Rhodospirillum rubrum ATCC 11170: one gene and its partner. The protein of the gene in region 2 interacts with the protein of the main gene of each other region in a pairwise test. Links are inferred from orthologs where the notes say so. Each region holds a gene or a part of one and is shown on either strand. Other genes may lie near its edges.

The links.
Region 1: the proteins of RRU_RS03730 (region 2) and lepA interact in binary tests that used the Escherichia coli proteins (3 or more experiments, as listed by UniProt). The link is inferred for Rhodospirillum rubrum ATCC 11170 from one-to-one orthologs.

What each region holds. Positions count from the first base shown.
Region 1 is NC_007643.1:3,873,247-3,884,743, forward strand. What follows is about bases 4,661-7,615. They hold lepA (translation elongation factor 4), read left to right. Parts: upstream 4,661-5,212; coding sequence 5,213-7,018; downstream 7,019-7,615. Other genes in these bases: RRU_RS17395 (DUF2336 domain-containing protein), read right to left, coding at 4,661-4,953; cobN (cobaltochelatase subunit CobN), read left to right, coding at 7,117-7,615. Also shown: RRU_RS17375 (SCO family protein), read right to left, coding at 1-421; RRU_RS17380 (sulfite exporter TauE/SafE family protein), read right to left, coding at 456-1,223; cobA (uroporphyrinogen-III C-methyltransferase), read right to left, coding at 1,242-2,117; RRU_RS17390 (sensor histidine kinase), read right to left, coding at 2,173-3,720; more of RRU_RS17395, read right to left, coding at 3,724-4,660; more of cobN, read left to right, coding at 7,616-10,839; cobO (cob(I)yrinic acid a,c-diamide adenosyltransferase), read left to right, coding at 10,873-11,497. UniProt on the Escherichia coli protein: Required for accurate and efficient protein synthesis under certain stress conditions. May act as a fidelity factor of the translation reaction, by catalyzing a one-codon backward translocation of tRNAs on improperly translocated ribosomes.
Region 2 is NC_007643.1:838,908-843,588, forward strand. The notes cover bases 1,879-4,681. They hold RRU_RS03730 (zinc transporter ZntB), read right to left. Parts: upstream 3,899-4,681; coding sequence 2,858-3,898; downstream 1,879-2,857. Other genes in these bases: RRU_RS03720 (NRDE family protein), read right to left, coding at 1,879-2,291; RRU_RS03725 (DUF1476 domain-containing protein), read left to right, coding at 2,487-2,825; purB (adenylosuccinate lyase), read right to left, coding at 3,936-4,681. Also shown: purC (phosphoribosylaminoimidazolesuccinocarboxamide synthase), read right to left, coding at 1-615; RRU_RS03715 (helix-turn-helix domain-containing protein), read right to left, coding at 806-1,399; more of RRU_RS03720, read right to left, coding at 1,515-1,878. UniProt on the Escherichia coli protein: Zinc transporter. Acts as a Zn(2+):proton symporter, which likely mediates zinc ion uptake. Purified ZntB reconstituted in liposomes also binds and transports Cd(2+), Ni(2+) and Co(2+).

The DNA of each region.
Region 1 (11,497 bases), 3.0 Mb from region 2 along the record:
TGCCGGTCAGGCCGATCAGCAGCGGGTGAAAGGCCCGGGCGTAATCGCCGATCAGGGCGGGGGTGTCGCGCTCGGGATCGACCGAGATGAAGATCGGGGCGATGCGGGCCAACTGATCCTCGGGAAGCTGGTCAAGGGCGGCGGCCATTTCGCCCAGGCTGGTCGGGCAGACATCGGGGCAATAGGTATAGCCGAAATAAATCAGCATGAAGCGCCCGGCAAAAGTGTCGTTGGTAAGCGTCTCGCCCCGGTCATCGACCAGGGCGAAGGGACCGCCGATGGCCGCCGCCCTGCCGGTCCCGGTTGGCATCAGGGCGAAGCGGGCGCCGATGGCGACGATGGCGATCACCAGCACGGCGAGCAGCGGACCGAAGACCTTCAGGGGTTTGCCGGTCGGGGCGGGAGACGACGACTTGCTCATGGGACGGCGGGCTCCTGACGAAAAGCGGACGGGATCAGACGACCAGCCGGACCGCCAGTAGGGCGAGAATCCCGGCGTTGATAATCAACAACACCGGCGCGACCGTGTCCATAACGCCGCGCCAGCGCGCGGTGGCGATCTGCCCCAGAACCCCCACGCCCAAAAGCGCCGGAATCGTGCCCAGGGTGAAGGCCGCCATGCCCATCGCCCCGGCCAAGGCGTTGCCCGTCGCCGCCGCGGCGGCCAAGGCGCCATAGAGCAAACCGCAGGGAATGAAGCCGAGCAGCAGGCCCAGGCCGTAGCCGCGCCAGCCGGTGGGGGCGGCGAACAGGCCGCGCGCCCGTTTGCCAAGAGCACCCGACCACCAGCGCTCCAGCCGGCCGAGACCCGGCATCGGCAGGTGCAGCCGGGGCAGGGCCTGCCCGAGGAACAGCAGGGCGGCGAGACCGAGCAGCACCGCCGAAAGATCCTTGAGGACGGCGAAGCCGTCGAGCGAGCCGGCAAGCAGCCCGACCGAGGCGCCAAGCAGGCTGTAGGTGGTGCCGCGCCCAAGATGATAGGGCAGCAGGGCCGCGCCGGTCAGCCGGTGCCATTCGCGCATGCGCGCCGCCGGAATCGTCGCCATGCGGGCGTTCACCTGCGAGAGCACGAAGGGACCGCACATCCCCGTGCAGTGCAGCAGGCTGCCGGTCAACCCGGCCAGGAACAGGGCCGACAGAATCCCGCCCTCGGAGACGACGACGGCCTGACAATGGGCGATCCCGGACTCGAGGATGGCCAGAAGAACGGCCTGCTGGTCCATGGGGCGCGCCTTTTCGCTCTAATCGCCAATCAGCGGGGTCGCCGATCCGGGAATCGATTGCATGGGATCGGGCCAGACCTCGCCACCGCACCCCTGCTTGGGCGGGCTCCACCAGGCCAGATCGCGGGCCAGCGGCACCACATCGCCCAGAACCACCAGGGCCGGCGGCGCGATGCCCAGGCGATCGCGCTCCGTCACCGCCTGGGCCAGGGTGGTGATATGGACCCTTTGGGCGGCGGTGGTGGCGTCGGAGACGAAGGCGACCGGCGTTTCGCCCGACCGGCCATGCTCCATCAGCCGGGCGGCGATCACATCAAGGGTTTTGAGCGCCATGTAGAAAACCAGCACCGGCAAGCGGGCCAGGGCTTCCCAATCGAAGGTATCGGGAACCTCGCCGGTCGCCGCATGGCCGGTGACGAAGGTCACGGTGGCATTGGTGTCGCGGGTGGTGGCGGGAATGCCGGCATAGGCCAGCCCGCCCACCCCGGCCGTCACCCCGGGGACGATGCGAAAGGGCACGCCGGCGGCGACCAGGGTCCGCGCCTCCTCGGCGCCGCGCCCGAAGACAAAGGGATCTCCGCCCTTGAGACGGACGACCCGCTTGCCGGCCCGTGCCAGATCGACCAGCCGGGCCGAAATATCGGGCTGGCTATGCGAGGGGCGGCCGCCGCGTTTGCCCGCCGGGATCAACACGGCCTCCTCGCGCGCCAAGCCAAGGACCCGGCCGTCGATCAGGGCGTCGTGGACCACCACATCGGCCTCGGCCAGGGCATGGGCGGCCAGCACGGTCAGCAGGCCGGGATCGCCCGGACCGGCGCCAACCAGCCACACCCAGCCGGGTTCGACGGGAGGAAGGGCCAACCCGAGTCGGGAAAAGGCGAAAGACTGTTTCATGGCGGCACGCTACACCGACGCGATGGTGAATTTCCAGTGGCGGGTGACGGCTTTTTCACCCGCCCCCGTCGATAACAGGTCGGGGCGCGGAGCGGGTTCCTCGGCCGACCAGCCGATCCGGCTCCTCGGAGGGGGCGGCGGGAAGGGTGAAATGGAAGCGCGTGCCGACCCCGGGGGCGCTTTCGACGAAGATGGTGCCGCCGTGCTGTTCAACGATTCGCCGACAGATCGCCAGCCCAACCCCGGTGCCCGGATAGCGGTCGGCGCCATGGAGCCGGCGGAACAGGGCGAAGATCTGGGCACCGTGGACGGGGTCGAGGCCGATGCCATTATCGCTCAGGGTGAAGCACCACAGACCCGAGGCATCCAGGGTTTCGGCGGCCTTCAGGGTGACCTCGGGAACGACATCGGGGCGGCGGAACTTCAAGGCGTTGTCAAACAGGTTGACCATCACGTCGAACAAATCGCGCCGCCGCCCGAGAACGCTGGGAAGCGGGTCGATGCGGATGGTCGCGCCGCTGGCGGCGATCTCGTCGGCCAGGGCGGAAACGACCTCGCGCGCCAGATCGGCGGTGTCGACGACCTCGTGGAACTGGCCATCGCGACCGGCCCGGGCATAGATCAACAGATCCTGGATAAGATCGCGCATCCGCCGGGCGCCGGTGATGGCGAAGATCATATGGTCGCGGGCCGGCCCGTCCAGGGCGTCGCCCAGATGGCGTTCAAGAAGCTGACAATGGCTGACCACGGCGCGCACCGGTTCTTGAAGGTCATGGGCGGCGATCTCGGCGAAATGCTGCAGCTCGCGGTTCGAGGCGGTCAATTCGACCACCGAGGCCCGCAAAGCGTCCTCGGCGCGCTGGCGCCGGGTGATATCGGAGACGACGCCGATCAAGCCGCGCACCGTGGGATCGCCCGGTTCGCGATAGGGCGAGGCGGTGATCGAGATCAGCTTGTGGCGCCCCGAGACGTCGTGTTCCATCGCCTCCCACACCCGCGTCCGCCCCTCGCGCAGCACAAGGGCCTCTTCGGCGCGGTGGCGGTCGTAATTCTCGCTGCGCAGAACCTGCTCCATCCGCTGACCGAGGATTTCGGCGCGGCTGCGGCCCGAGGCGGTTTCGAAAGCCAGATTGCAGCCCTGATAGCGGTCCTCGCGGTCTTTCAGGAAAACCGGCAGGGGGATGGCGTCAAGCAGGGTCTGCTGGAAACGGCGCTGGCGGTCCATCTCGGCGTCGGCCCGCTCGCTTTGGGTGATATCCTTGGCCGCGCCGCGCCAGCCCTGGCGGTCGCCGCTTTGCGCATCGAACAGCGGAACGGCGCTGATCAGCAGAACGCGCGGCGAGCCGTCGCTGTGGCGGGCCTCGAAGCGCTGCTCGCGGAAGGGCCGCGGATCGCTTTTGAAGAACGGCGGGTCGCCCGAGGCCGCAAGTTCGGCGAAGGGGTGGCCGATCAGGGCCCGGGCCGGATATCCGAGGATTTCAAAAACCCGGTCGGAAGCGTAGGTCAGAAGGCCGGCGGAATCGGTCTCCCAGATCCAGTCGGAAACCAGACGGGTCAAGTCGTAGAGACGTTGCAGGGCCAGACCGACGGGCTCGCCGCTCATCGCCTAGCTTTCCTTGGGTTGCCGCCGAAAAGGACGGGAAGAGGCCGGGCGGCCGAAGACCAGGGTGGGGGCGCTGGCCTCGCTTTCAAGCGACAGCAGGGCCTTGAGATAATCCTGGTCGCGCTGCCAGCGACGAAGCACGCGCCGGGCATCCTCAAGGGCGATGCGATCGAAGATCTCCATCACCTGGACGTGAGTCTCGCGCAGGCTGCTGACCCCGGTCGGCCGGGCCTGACGCGACAGCAAGAACAGCACCGAGAAATCCTCGCGCGCGAAATCCAGGGCCTTGCAGGCGATCGCCAGCCCTTCGCCGCCCGGCTCGAACAACATGCGCTGGACCAGGGCCGGACGCATGCCGCTCATCCGGGCGAAAAGTTCGATGAACAGGGCGACCTCGCCGTCGTGCAGACTGCTGATCAGCAGTTCGACATTGATATCGCCCTTGCGGAACAGCGTATCGGCCAGAACGGCGGCGGGTTGGGGGCCGCGTTCATCGAGCGTGGTCTCGATGCCGTCATGGGCGGCTTTTTCCAGAAGATCATCGACGCTGTCGGGGTCGAGATCGAACTGGGTGACGATATATTTGCGCAAGGCGGCCGAGACCCACATGAACATGCGCTTGGCCACATCGGGCGGCAGATCGCGCCGGCGCAGGATCGGCTCCTGAAAGGTGTCGACCCGGCGCGATTGCTCGACCAGATAATCCATGGTCGCCGCCGAAATGCGGGCGTCGGGGTTGCGCAAAAGTTCGGTGATGACGGTGGCGTCGCCGCTTTGCACCAGGGCGGCGGAAACCTGGGGGCTGACCTCGAAGCGCACGGCGATGGCCAATTGATGCTCGAAGGTGCGGTTGCGGATGACCTCGATCAGATCGGCATCCTGAAGAACCCGGCTTTGGCTGAGAATGGGAAACGAGATATCGATATCTTCATTGGCCAGGAAGCTGATCAGCGCGTGGGGCGCGTCGGTGCGTTCGGCCAGCTCGCTGCTGATCCGTTTGCGGACCGAATGCTCGATCTCGCGCAAAACCCGCTTGAGGATATCGACCATCAGCGTCCGCTCGCGCTCGGTCAGCACCCGGCCCCGGGCCGAAAAAAGGTCGACCATCGCCTCGGCGAGACGGTTGCGGCTGCTGACCGTCTTTTCGCGGGCCATCTTAAGCAACGCCTCGGCATCGATCGGCTGGCTTGGAGCGCCGTCTTCTTCCGGCTTTGGTTCGCCGTTGTCACTCATTTCGGTGTTATCCCCGGGTCCGATCCTTCCCGAACGGCGGGAGGGAACCGCTGGCCTTGACGACCTGATTGGCTCGATGTTTTCGGAAGTATAAGCTTTCCAGTCAAGCGCGCCACCCACCCGAGGCCAAGTTCTTCGACGCGGGTTGGGAGAGGCCTCGGCGACACCGGCTTTTTGGTTCTGTTGAACCGGGGGCGGTTTGGCCCTATGGTCTCGCCCTTCCGGGCGCCTGCCGCGCCGTTCCAGCCCCAGGCGAGAGATGAGCGATCTGTCCCACATCCGCAATTTCGCGATCATCGCGCACATCGACCACGGCAAATCCACCCTTGCCGACCGTCTGATCCAGACCTGTGGCGGAGTCGAGGCGCGCGACATGAAGGAGCAGCTCCTCGATTCGATGGATCTGGAGCGCGAACGCGGCATCACCATCAAGGCGCAGACCGTGCGCCTGCATTACACCGCCAAAAGCGATGGCCGCACCTATCAGCTCAATCTGATGGACACGCCGGGCCATGTCGACTTCGCCTATGAGGTTTCGCGCTCGCTCGCGGCCTGCGAAGGCTCGCTGCTGGTCGTCGACGCCAGCCAGGGGGTCGAGGCCCAGACCCTGGCCAATGTCTATCAGGCGATCGACGCCGGCCACGAGATCATCCCGGTTCTGAACAAGATCGACCTGCCCGCCGCCGAACCCGAGCGGATCAAGCAGCAGATCGAGGACGTGATCGGTCTTGATACCTCGGACGCCGTCGGCATTTCGGCCAAGACCGGCCTCAATATCGATCAGGTGCTGGAAGCCCTGGTGTTGCGCCTGCCGCCGCCGACCGGCGATGTCGACGCCCCGACCCAGGCACTTCTGGTTGATTCGTGGTACGATTCCTATCTGGGCGTCGTCATCCTGGTGCGCGTGCGCCACGGCGTGCTGCGCAAGGGCATGAAGATGCTGATGATGGCCACCGGGGCCGTCCATCCCATCGACAAGGTCGGCGTTTTCACCCCGAAGATGCTGGAAACCGACTCGCTGTCAGCCGGCGAAATGGGCTTCGTCATGGCCGGCATCAAAAGCGTGGCCGACTGCCAGATCGGCGACACCATCACCGATGACCGGGCCCCCGCCGCCGAGGCCCTGCCCGGCTTCAAGGCGTCGATTCCGGTGGTGTGGTGCGGCCTGTTCCCCGTCGACAGCAGCGATTTCGAGGTGCTGCGCGAAAGCCTGGCCAAATTGCGCCTCAATGACAGCAGTTTCGAGTTCCAGGCCGAAAGCAGCGCCGCCCTTGGCTTCGGCTTCCGCTGCGGGTTCCTGGGGCTGCTCCATATGGAGATCATCCAGGAGCGGCTGGAACGCGAATTCGGCCTTGATCTGATCACCACCGCGCCCAGCGTCGTCTATCGCATGCATATGACCGACGGCACCTTGCTGGAACTGCACAATCCCGCCGATATGCCCGATCCGGTGCGCCTGGATTTCGTCGAGGAGCCCTGGGTCAAGGCGACGATCATGGTGCCCGATGAATATCTGGGCCAGATCCTGGCCCTGTGCACCGAGCGGCGCGGCATCCAGATGGATCTGACCTATGCCGGGTCGCGGGCGATGGCCGTTTACAAGCTGCCGCTCAACGAGATCGTCTTTGATTTCTATGACCGGCTGAAATCGATCAGCCGGGGCTATGCCAGCTTCGATTACGAGGTGGCCGATTATGCCGAAAGCGATCTGGTCAAGGTGTCGATCCTGGTCAACAACGAGCCGGTCGACGCCCTGGCCTTCATCGCCCACCGCACCCAGGCCGATTTCCGCGGGCGCCAGATCTGCGGCCGTCTCAAGGACCTGATCCCCCGTCACCTGTTCAAGGTGCCGATCCAGGCGGCCATCGGCGGCCGGGTCATCGCCCGCGAGACCATCGCCGCCATGCGCAAGGACGTCACCGCCAAGTGTTATGGCGGCGACATCACCCGCAAGAAAAAGCTGCTGGAGAAGCAGAAAGAGGGCAAGAAGAAGATGCGCCAGTTCGGCAAGGTGGAAATTCCCCAATCCGCCTTCATCAACGCCTTGCGCATGAGCGACGATTGAGGAGCCGGGGCCGGGCGGAGCCCCTCCGCAAGGCCCCGCCGGCCCCACGTCCGCCGTCCCCCTCTGGACAGCGCCACCGGAAACGCCGAGGGTAGGCCATGCACCTTCTCGCCGCACAGCCCGGTCGGGTTTCCGATGGCTCGGATGCGGTGGACCTGGGGCAGGATCCCGCCGATATCCTGTTCCTTTCCGCCGCCGACACGGAGATAGCCTGCCTCGCCGCCGCCCGCGCGGCCTGGGCGGAGGCGCCAAGCCTGCGCGCGGCCAATCTCACCCGCCTTGGTCATCCGATGAGCGTCGATCTGTGGATCGACGATCTGGCCTCGCGGGCCAAGCTGGTGGTGGTGCGGCTGCTTGGCGGCCGCGGCTATTGGCCCCATGGTGTCGATAGTCTGGCCGATCTGGCGCGCACGCGCGGGCTGACCCTGGCCCTGCTGCCCGGCGATGCCAATCCCGATGTCGAACTGGCCCGGCTGTCGACCCTGCCGCGCGAGACCCTGCACCGCCTGTGGCGCTATTGGGTGGAAGGCGGCATCGACAACGCCGGGCAGTTCCTGCGCTGCTGCGCCGAGTTGATCGGCCGCCCCACCCCCTGGCGCGACCCGGTTCCCTTGCCGGTGGCCGGCCTTCTGGGCGACGAGCCCGATGCCGCCGATGGGCGGAGCGGGGTCGCCCTGGTTTTTTACCGCGCCCTGGTTCAGGCGGGGGATCTGGCGCCGATCACCGCGCTGCGGGCGGCGCTGGAGGCGCGCGGGCTGCGGGTGGTCGCGCTCTATTGCACCAGCTTGAAAGATCCGCTGGCGGCGGCGACCGTGGAAACCGTGCTGCTGCGCCAGAGCCCGGCCGTGATCATCAATTTCACCGGCTTCGCCGTCTCGGCCCCCGGGGCGCCGCGCGTCTCGCCGCTGGCCGGACCCGATGCCCCGGTGCTGCAGGCGATCTTGGCCGCCAGCGACGAGATCGGCTGGCGCCAGCTCGCCAACGGGCTGATCGCCCGCGATATCGCCATGAACGTCGCCCTGCCCGAGGTCGATGGCCGGATCCTGTCGCGGGCGATTTCCTTCAAGGCCCTGGACGAGCGCGACGAGGCGCTGCAAACCACCCTCACCCGCCATCGTCCGGTCGCCGACCGCGTCGATTTCGTCGCCGCCCTGGCCGCCAATTGGGCGCGGCTGCGCGCCACGGCACCGGGCGAGCGGCGGGTTGCCCTGATCCTGGCCAATTATCCCAATCGCGACGGACGGGTCGGCAATGGGGTGGGCCTTGATACCCCAGCGGCCACCGTGCGGGTGCTGCGCGCCCTGGAGGCCGCCGGCTATGGGGTCGAAGGCGCTCCGGGCGATGGCGCGGGGCTGATGGAGCGGCTGCTGCGCCAGGGACCGACCAATGCCCTGGGCAGCGCCGGCCGCAGCGGAGGGGGAGTCCTGCTGCCTTTGGCTGCCTATCAGGCCTTTCTCGCCGCCCTTCCCGGACAGGCCGGCCACAAGGTCACCGAGCGCTGGGGCCGTCCCGAGGAGGATCCCTTCTATGTCGCCGGGCGCGGCGGCTTCGTTTTGCCGCTGGCGGTGATGGGGCGGGTGGTGGTCGGCATCCAGCCGGCGCGCGGCTATAACCTTGATCCGGTCGCCAGCTATCACGATCCGGCGCTGCCGCCGCCCCACGGCTATCTGGCCTTCCATGCCTGGCTGCGCGCCAGTTTCGATGTCCATGCCATCGTCCATATGGGCAAGCACGGCAATCTGGAATGGCTGCCCGGCAAGGCGGTGGCCCTGTCGCAGGACTGCTTCCCCGAAGCCGCCCTCGGGCCCTTGCCCCATCTCTATCCCTTCATCGTCAATGATCCGGGCGAAGGCACCCAGGCCAAGCGGCGCTCGCAGGCCGTTATCATCGATCACCTGACGCCGCCGCTGACCCGGGCGGAAACCTATGGCGTGCTGCGCGACCTTGAACGCCTTGTCGATGAGTTCTACGAGGCCGCCAGCATCGATCCCCGGCGCCTGGGCGTGCTCAAGCGCGCCATCCTTGATCTGGCGGAAAACGCCGGGCTGCTTGCCGATCTTGGTCTGGGCAAGGGCATCAACGACGAGGATGCGCTGAGCGCCCTTGATAACCACCTGTGCGATCTCAAGGAAATGCAGATCCGCGACGGATTGCATGTTTTTGGCGACTCGCCGGTCGGCCGCCTGCGCACCGATCTGCTGGTCGCCCTGGCCCGCGGTCCGCGCGGCGCCGGGGCTGCCAACGAAAGCCTGACCCGGGCCCTGGCCCGCGATCTCGGGCTTGGCGCCTTCGATCCCTTGGCCGCCACCCTGGCCGAGCCCTGGCAGGGACCGCGCCCCGACGCCCTGGCCGATCAGGTCGAGGATCCCTGGCGCACCGCCGGCGATACGGTGGAGCGGCTGGAATATCTGGCCAGCGCCCTGGTCAGCGGCGCCCGTCCGGCCGATCCGGCGTGGCCACGCACCGCCGCCGTGCTTGATACGGTGTTTACCACCCTGGGCCCGGCGGTCGACGCCTGCGGCCCGGCCGAGATCGCCGGCTTGCTCAGCGGTCTGGATGGCCGCTTCGTTGACCCCGGCCCCTCGGGGGCGCCGTCGCGCGGCCGCCCCGATGTGCTGCCGACGGGGCGCAATTTCTATTCGGTCGACAACCGCACGGTGCCGACTCCGGCGGCTTGGACGCTGGGCTGGAAGGCGGCCAATCTGCTGCTCGAGCGTCATTTGCAAGATCACGGCGATTGGCCGCGCTCGCTGGTGCTGACCGCCTGGGGCACCTCGACCATGCGCACCGGCGGCGATGACATCGCCCAGACCCTGGCCCTGATGGGGGTGCAGACCACCTGGGATCCGATGACGCGCCGGGTCACCGGCTTTGAAATCATGCCGCTATCGGTGCTTGACCGCCCGCGCGTCGATGTCACCTTGCGCATCAGCGGCTTTTTCCGCGACGCCTTTCCCGGTCTGGTCGATCTGGTCGATTCGGCCGCCCGCGCCGTCGCCGCCCAGGATGACGAGCCCGCCGATCTCAATCCCTTGGCCCAACGGGTGCGCGAAGAGACCCAGCAGATGGTGCGCTCAGGGATCGAGCCCGCCTTAGCCCGGCGCCGCGCCGGCCATCGGGTGTTTGGCGCCCGGCCGGGGGCCTATGGCGCCGGGCTGCAGGCGCTGATCGACGAACGCGGCTGGGAAACCGATGCGGATCTGGCGCGCGCCTATATCGCCTGGGGCGGCTACGCCTATGGTGACGGCGCCGCCGGCGACGCCGCCCATGGCCAGTTCCAGCGCCGCTTGGCCGCCGCCGAGGCGGTGGTGCAGAACCAGGACAACCGCGAGCACGACCTGCTCGATTCCGATGATTATTACCAGTTCGAAGGCGGCGCGGCGGCGGCGGTGCGGGTGCTGTCGGGCAACCAGCCGGCGATCTATCACGGCGACACCTCGCGCACCGACAGCCCGCGCATCCGCACCCTGACCGAGGAGATCGCCCGCGTCGTCCGCGCCCGGGTGGTCAATCCCAAATGGATCCGCGGCGCCATGCGCCATGGCTATAAGGGCGCCTTCGAAATGGCGGCGACGGTCGATTACCTGTTCGCCTTCGCCGCCACCGCCCGCGTGGTCAAGGACCACCAGTTCGATCTGGTCGCCGAGGCCTATCTGCTTGATCCCGAGGTGCGGGGGTTCCTGCGCGCCGTCAATCCCGACGCCCTGGCCGAGATGGCCCGGCGCCTGCGCGAGGCCCTCGATCGCGGGCTGTGGCGCAGTCGGCGCAATGACATGGGCGCGGTGCTAGCGGCCCTGGCCGAAGGCCAAGAGCCCAGCTAGGATATTACCGATCCTTCTCTGGAAAGGCTGCCGATGTCCGACGATCAGATCCCGCTTGCCGACCCGCCCTTCGATGCCGCCGAGAGCGACGATGCCCGCCACCGCGAGCGCATGGCCAAGAAGAAGGTCGTCCGCGACCGCATGCTGGCGAGCAAGGCGACCGCCAAGGGATTGCTGGTCGTTCATACCGGCACCGGCAAGGGCAAATCGACCGCCGCCTTCGGCATGGTCCTGCGCTGCATCGGCCACGGCTTTCCCGTCGCCATCGTCCAGTTCGTCAAAGGCGCCAAGACCACCGCCGAGCGCGATTTTCTGGAAGGCTTCCCCGATCTGGTCACCATCCGCGCCATGGGCGAGGGCTTCACCTGGGAAACCCAGGACCGCGAGCGCGATATCGCCAGCGCCCGCAAGGCCTGGGAGGTCGCCAAGGGCTTCCTCGCCGACCCGACCCTGCATATGGTGGTGCTCGACGAGATCAATATCGTGCTGCGCTATGGCTATCTGGAGGTCGCCGAGGTGATCGACGCCGTCACCGCCCGCCCCGCCGGCCAGCACGCGGTGCTGACCGGGCGCAACGCTCCCGAGGCGCTGATCGAGGCCGCCGATCTGGTGACCGAGATGAAGATGATCAAACACCCCTTCCGCGCCGGCATCGGCC
Region 2 (4,681 bases):
CAGGCGGCAGTTGTCGGGCGAAATCTCGTCGGCCAGGATGATCTGGACGTCGCCGTTCTCGTTGTAGATCCGGCCGAATTCAAGCTTGAAGTCGACAAGGCGGAGCTGAACGCCGAGGAACAGGCCCGAGAGGTAATCATTGATGCGCAGCGACAGCGACAAGATCTCGTCGAGTTCCTGAACGCTGGCCCAGCCGAAGGCGGTCACATGCTCTTCGGACACCATCGGATCGTTCAATTCGTCGTTCTTGTAATAGTACTCGACGATCGAACGCGGCAGCTGGGTGCCTTCGGGGATGGCGAATTTGGTCGAAATCGAGCCGGCGGCGACGTTGCGGATCACCACCTCGATGGGGATGATCTCGACCTGACGCACGAGCTGCTCGCGCATGTTCAGCCGCCGCACGAAGTGATTGGGCACGCCGATCTCGGTCAGGCGGGTCATCAGGTATTCGCTGATGCGGTTGTTGAGCACGCCTTTGCCGGTGATCGTGCCGTGCTTCTTGTTATTGAAGGCGGTCGCGTCGTCCTTGAAGTACTGGACGAGCGTGCCCGGCTCGGGACCCTCGAAAAGGACCTTGGCCTTGCCTTCGTAAATCTGCTTGCGTCGTGCCATGGGGCGGAACCCGGAAGTGAGCCGGCACGGATCCAGGTTCCGTGATCCGGACTGCTGACAGGAAAACATCCGCCTCGGGGTCTCCGAGGTCTCTCTGGAGACCTCCCCCGGGCGGATGTGCGATCTTATAGCAGCAAAGGGGGGTGGGCTGTAAATCGATAGTTCTCGCCCACCGATCCCCGACCCCGCCTCACTCCCCGTCTTCGGCGGGCGATTTGGCTGCTGGCGAGGCGGGGCGGGCCTTGATTTTGCGCGGTGTTTTGGGGGCCCGCGCCGGGCGGGTGGCGGTCCGCTTCGGCGGGGCCGCCGACTCAGCGGCGGGGGCGGCAGCGGCATCGTCCAGAGGGGCGGCCTCGCCGGCGATCGGGGCAGCGGGAACAGCGTTTGCGGCCTCGTTTGGCCCGGAGGCGGCTAAAGGGCGGGGGGCGTCGGACCCTCCGGCGCCGTCCGGCAGGGAGTCCGCCGCGGTCGCGGCCCCGTCCGTAGCCGACTCCGCTCCCGAGTCCCGGGCGGCCTTGGCGGCCTTCTTGCCGCGCTTGGCGCCACCCTTGCCTGGCGCGGGCGGGGCGTCCTGGGCGGCGATGGGCCCCTGGTAATCGGCGATCCCGGACTGCAAGGCCCAGCAGGCGAGGCGGACGATCTTGGGCACGCTGACCTCGTCGCCGTCGCGCTCGCCCTTTTCATAATACTGAACCACCCGCCGCTTGAGGCCGAGCGCTTCGGCGGCCTCTTTCTGCGACAGTCCCAGAAGCTTGCGCCACTGTTTGAAGTCCGCCGGTGTCATGGTGATCTCTCGGTTGCTTGGGTGGGGGGAAGAGTGTTCGCTCTTGGGATCCCCTTTGTCTATTACATAGCCGGAACGGCGCGGTATCGCAATGGTGAATGCGCACAGGGTGCGGTTATGCCGGAACGCCGCCGCCAAGAACCGGACGATAATCCGTCTGATCGGGCGGAGCGGGGGCGAATAAATAGAGGGGGTCGACGCCGATCCGCTCCATCGCCGGCAGGGCGATCAGGCTTGAACTCGAGGTTCCAAAGCCACCGGCCAGGGAAAAGCACATCGCCGCCGTCGGTCCGTCGTCGACGGCATGGTCGCGCGACCCCAGAAGGTGGGTCCAGGGCGCCCAGCCATCACGCAACTGCGGATCGGGCCGGGGGGCGGCGCGAAAACGCGGCAGATAGGCGCGGGCGCGGGCGTCCAGGGGATCGTCCGGATCATGGGCGGTCATCAGGGTCAGTCCCTCGGCCAAGGGGTGGACCTCGACGGCGGCGCGGCCCTCGGCATCGGCGTGGCGGATCCAGAAGGCATCGCGATTATCGGCGACAATCAGGTTGAAGGGGCGGTAGGCGCGGGGATCGATATCGGCCAAAGCCTCGGCGGCATCGCGAGCATCGGCCATATCAAGGGCGTCAAGCACCAACTCGCCCCGGCTGCGCCGGCCGGCCAGCGGCCCCAAGGTGCCTTCGCGATTGAGCACGCAGGCGACGACGCCCCAGTCGTTCAGCCCCATCCAAGTCCCGCCGGCCAGTTCGTCGAGCCCGGCGATCACTTCCGGACGCGACGGCCAGTGGCGGGCCGGAGGAAGCCAGGGGCGGTCGGCCAGTTCGTCACGGTTGGCCGCCACCAGCAGCGGCCAGGGATCGCCAGGGCGTCGGTCGATGACCACGGTACACATGCAAGCCTCCTGTCTTCCGCCCGGCGGGGCGGGGAAAACACCGGCCGTTCACTTTCCAATGCGCGGATCGGACGGGGCCGGTGTAAAATACGCCTATGGCGCCCATAGGAAGAGTCTCTACCTTGGGCGCGGAAAAATGAAACAGCCCGGTAACGGGGACGATAAGGTAACCGATCATCCGGGGGGAGGGTCGCTATGAGCAATGTCTTTGACGACCGCAAGAAAGCTTTCGAAGCGAAGTATCAACACGACGAGGAACAGCGTTTTCGTCTGGTCTCTCATCGCAACCATTTGTTCGGGTTATGGGCGGCCGAAGCCCTGGGATTGACCGGGGCCGACGCGGAAACCTATGCCCGGGGCGTGGTCGAAGTCGAACTGACCGCCCGGGGCGAGGATGCGGTGATCGGCCGGGTTCTCGGCGATCTCGCGGCCCGGGGCATTGATATCGGTGAAGGTCGGCTGCGCATCAAGCTTGAGAAATGTCAGGGGCAGGCCGAGGCCCGCGAAAGGGCCCACCCCCGCGAGCCGTTCTGAGAGTGGCTTGAAAAGGCGCCGCCCGCTGGGAGTCAAAACCGGCGGCTGTGGCGGATATAAAGGAATTCGCCGATGGCCAGGGCGACCAGCAGGCCGACCAGGATCCAGAAGCCGAAGGGCGATTGGGCGCCCGGCATGCCCCCCAGATTGACGCCGAGCAGACCGGTGAAGAAGGTCAGTGGCAGGAAGATGCCGGCCAGCAGGGTCATCTTGTAAATCGACCGGTTTATCCGCTGTTGGGCGCGCTGCTGGATGCGGTCGCGCAGCAGGGCCGCCTGTTCGCGCAAGGAATCCAGATCTTCAACGTAACGGGTGAAAGTGGCGAGCGCCGCGCCGAGGATTTCCCGGTCCTGGGCGCTGAGCGCCGGGTGGGGATGGCCCATCAAACGGGTCAGGGCCGCCTGTTGGGGAGCGAGGTAGCGGCGCAGGCTGACGATATCGATCCGGCTTTGATGGAGGCCCTCTTCGATCTCTTCTTCGACCAGCGGATTGTTCTCGCGCAGTTCCTCGTCGCGTTCATCAAGCGCATAGATCGCGTCTTCGAGTTCGAGCAGGAAGGGTTGCATGCGCTCGGCCAGACCAAGGGCGAGGGCGGCGGCCACCCCACCGCAGTCGACCGGACCCTGGCCCTGGGCCAATTGGGCGCGGACATCCTTGGCCGCCAGGATGAAGCGGGCGCGGCTGGTGATGATGAGCGACGTCGTGATCCACAGGCGCAGGGACACCATGTCCTCGGGATCGGCGCCGGGATTGACGTTGATGCCGCGCATATTGAGCAAGACCCCCTCGCCCAGGAAAGCGCTATCGGGGCGGGTGCTTTCGGCCAACAGATCGCGCCGGGCCGGGCGCGGGATCGCCAAAACTTCCTTCAGCCAGCGATTGGCCTTGGGCCAGCCGCGATGCAGATGGATCCACAGGCGTTCCGGCCCGCCGATCAGGGCCGGAACATCGTCAAGGGCGACCTCGCGGCAGCCGCCCTTGCCATCAAGGGCGACGATCCACAGCAGATCGGGGGCCTCGGCCCCCGCCGGCGGGGCCGTCGCGTCCTTATCGTCGTCCTTGCGATAGACCACCCGCGCGCCCCGCTTCCAAGGTTACCCGCTGCCTAGGCTAATTGTCGCCGAAGACCCGACGGAAGATGGTGTCGACGTGTTTGGTGTGGTAGCCCAGATCGAACAGCTCTTCCAAAGCCTCCGGGGTCAGCTTGTCGGTGACCGCCGCATCGGCTTTCAGGCGATCGAGCAGGCCGCCCTGGCCGTTCCACACCTCCATGGCGTTGCGCTGGACGATGCGATAGGCCTCTTCGCGCGACACCCCGGCCTGGGTGAGGGCGAGCAGGACGCGCTGGCTGAAGACCAGCCCGCCCATCTGGTTCAAGGTGCGGTCGATCGCCTCGGGATAGATCACCAGATTGGTGAAGACCCCGGTCAGCCGGGCGAGGGCGAAATCCAGGGTGACGGTGGCGTCGGGGCCGATCATCCGTTCGACCGAGGAATGCGAGATGTCGCGCTCGTGCCAGAGGGCGACGTTTTCCATCGCCGGCAGGGCATAGGCGCGGACCATGCGGGCAAGGCCGGTCAGGTTCTCGGTCAGCACCGGGTTGCGCTTATGGGGCATGGCCGAGCTGCCCTTCTGGCCCTTCGAGAAGAATTCCTCGACCTCGCGCACTTCGGTGCGCTGGAGATGGCGGATTTCAAGGGCGGCGCGTTCGACCGAACTGGCGATGACGCCGAGCACGGCGAAGAACTGGGCGTGGCGATCACGCGGGATCACCTGGGTCGACAGCGGTTCGGGCAGCAAGCCCAGCTTGGCCGCGACATGCTCTTCGACCCGCGGATCGATATTGGCGAAGGTGC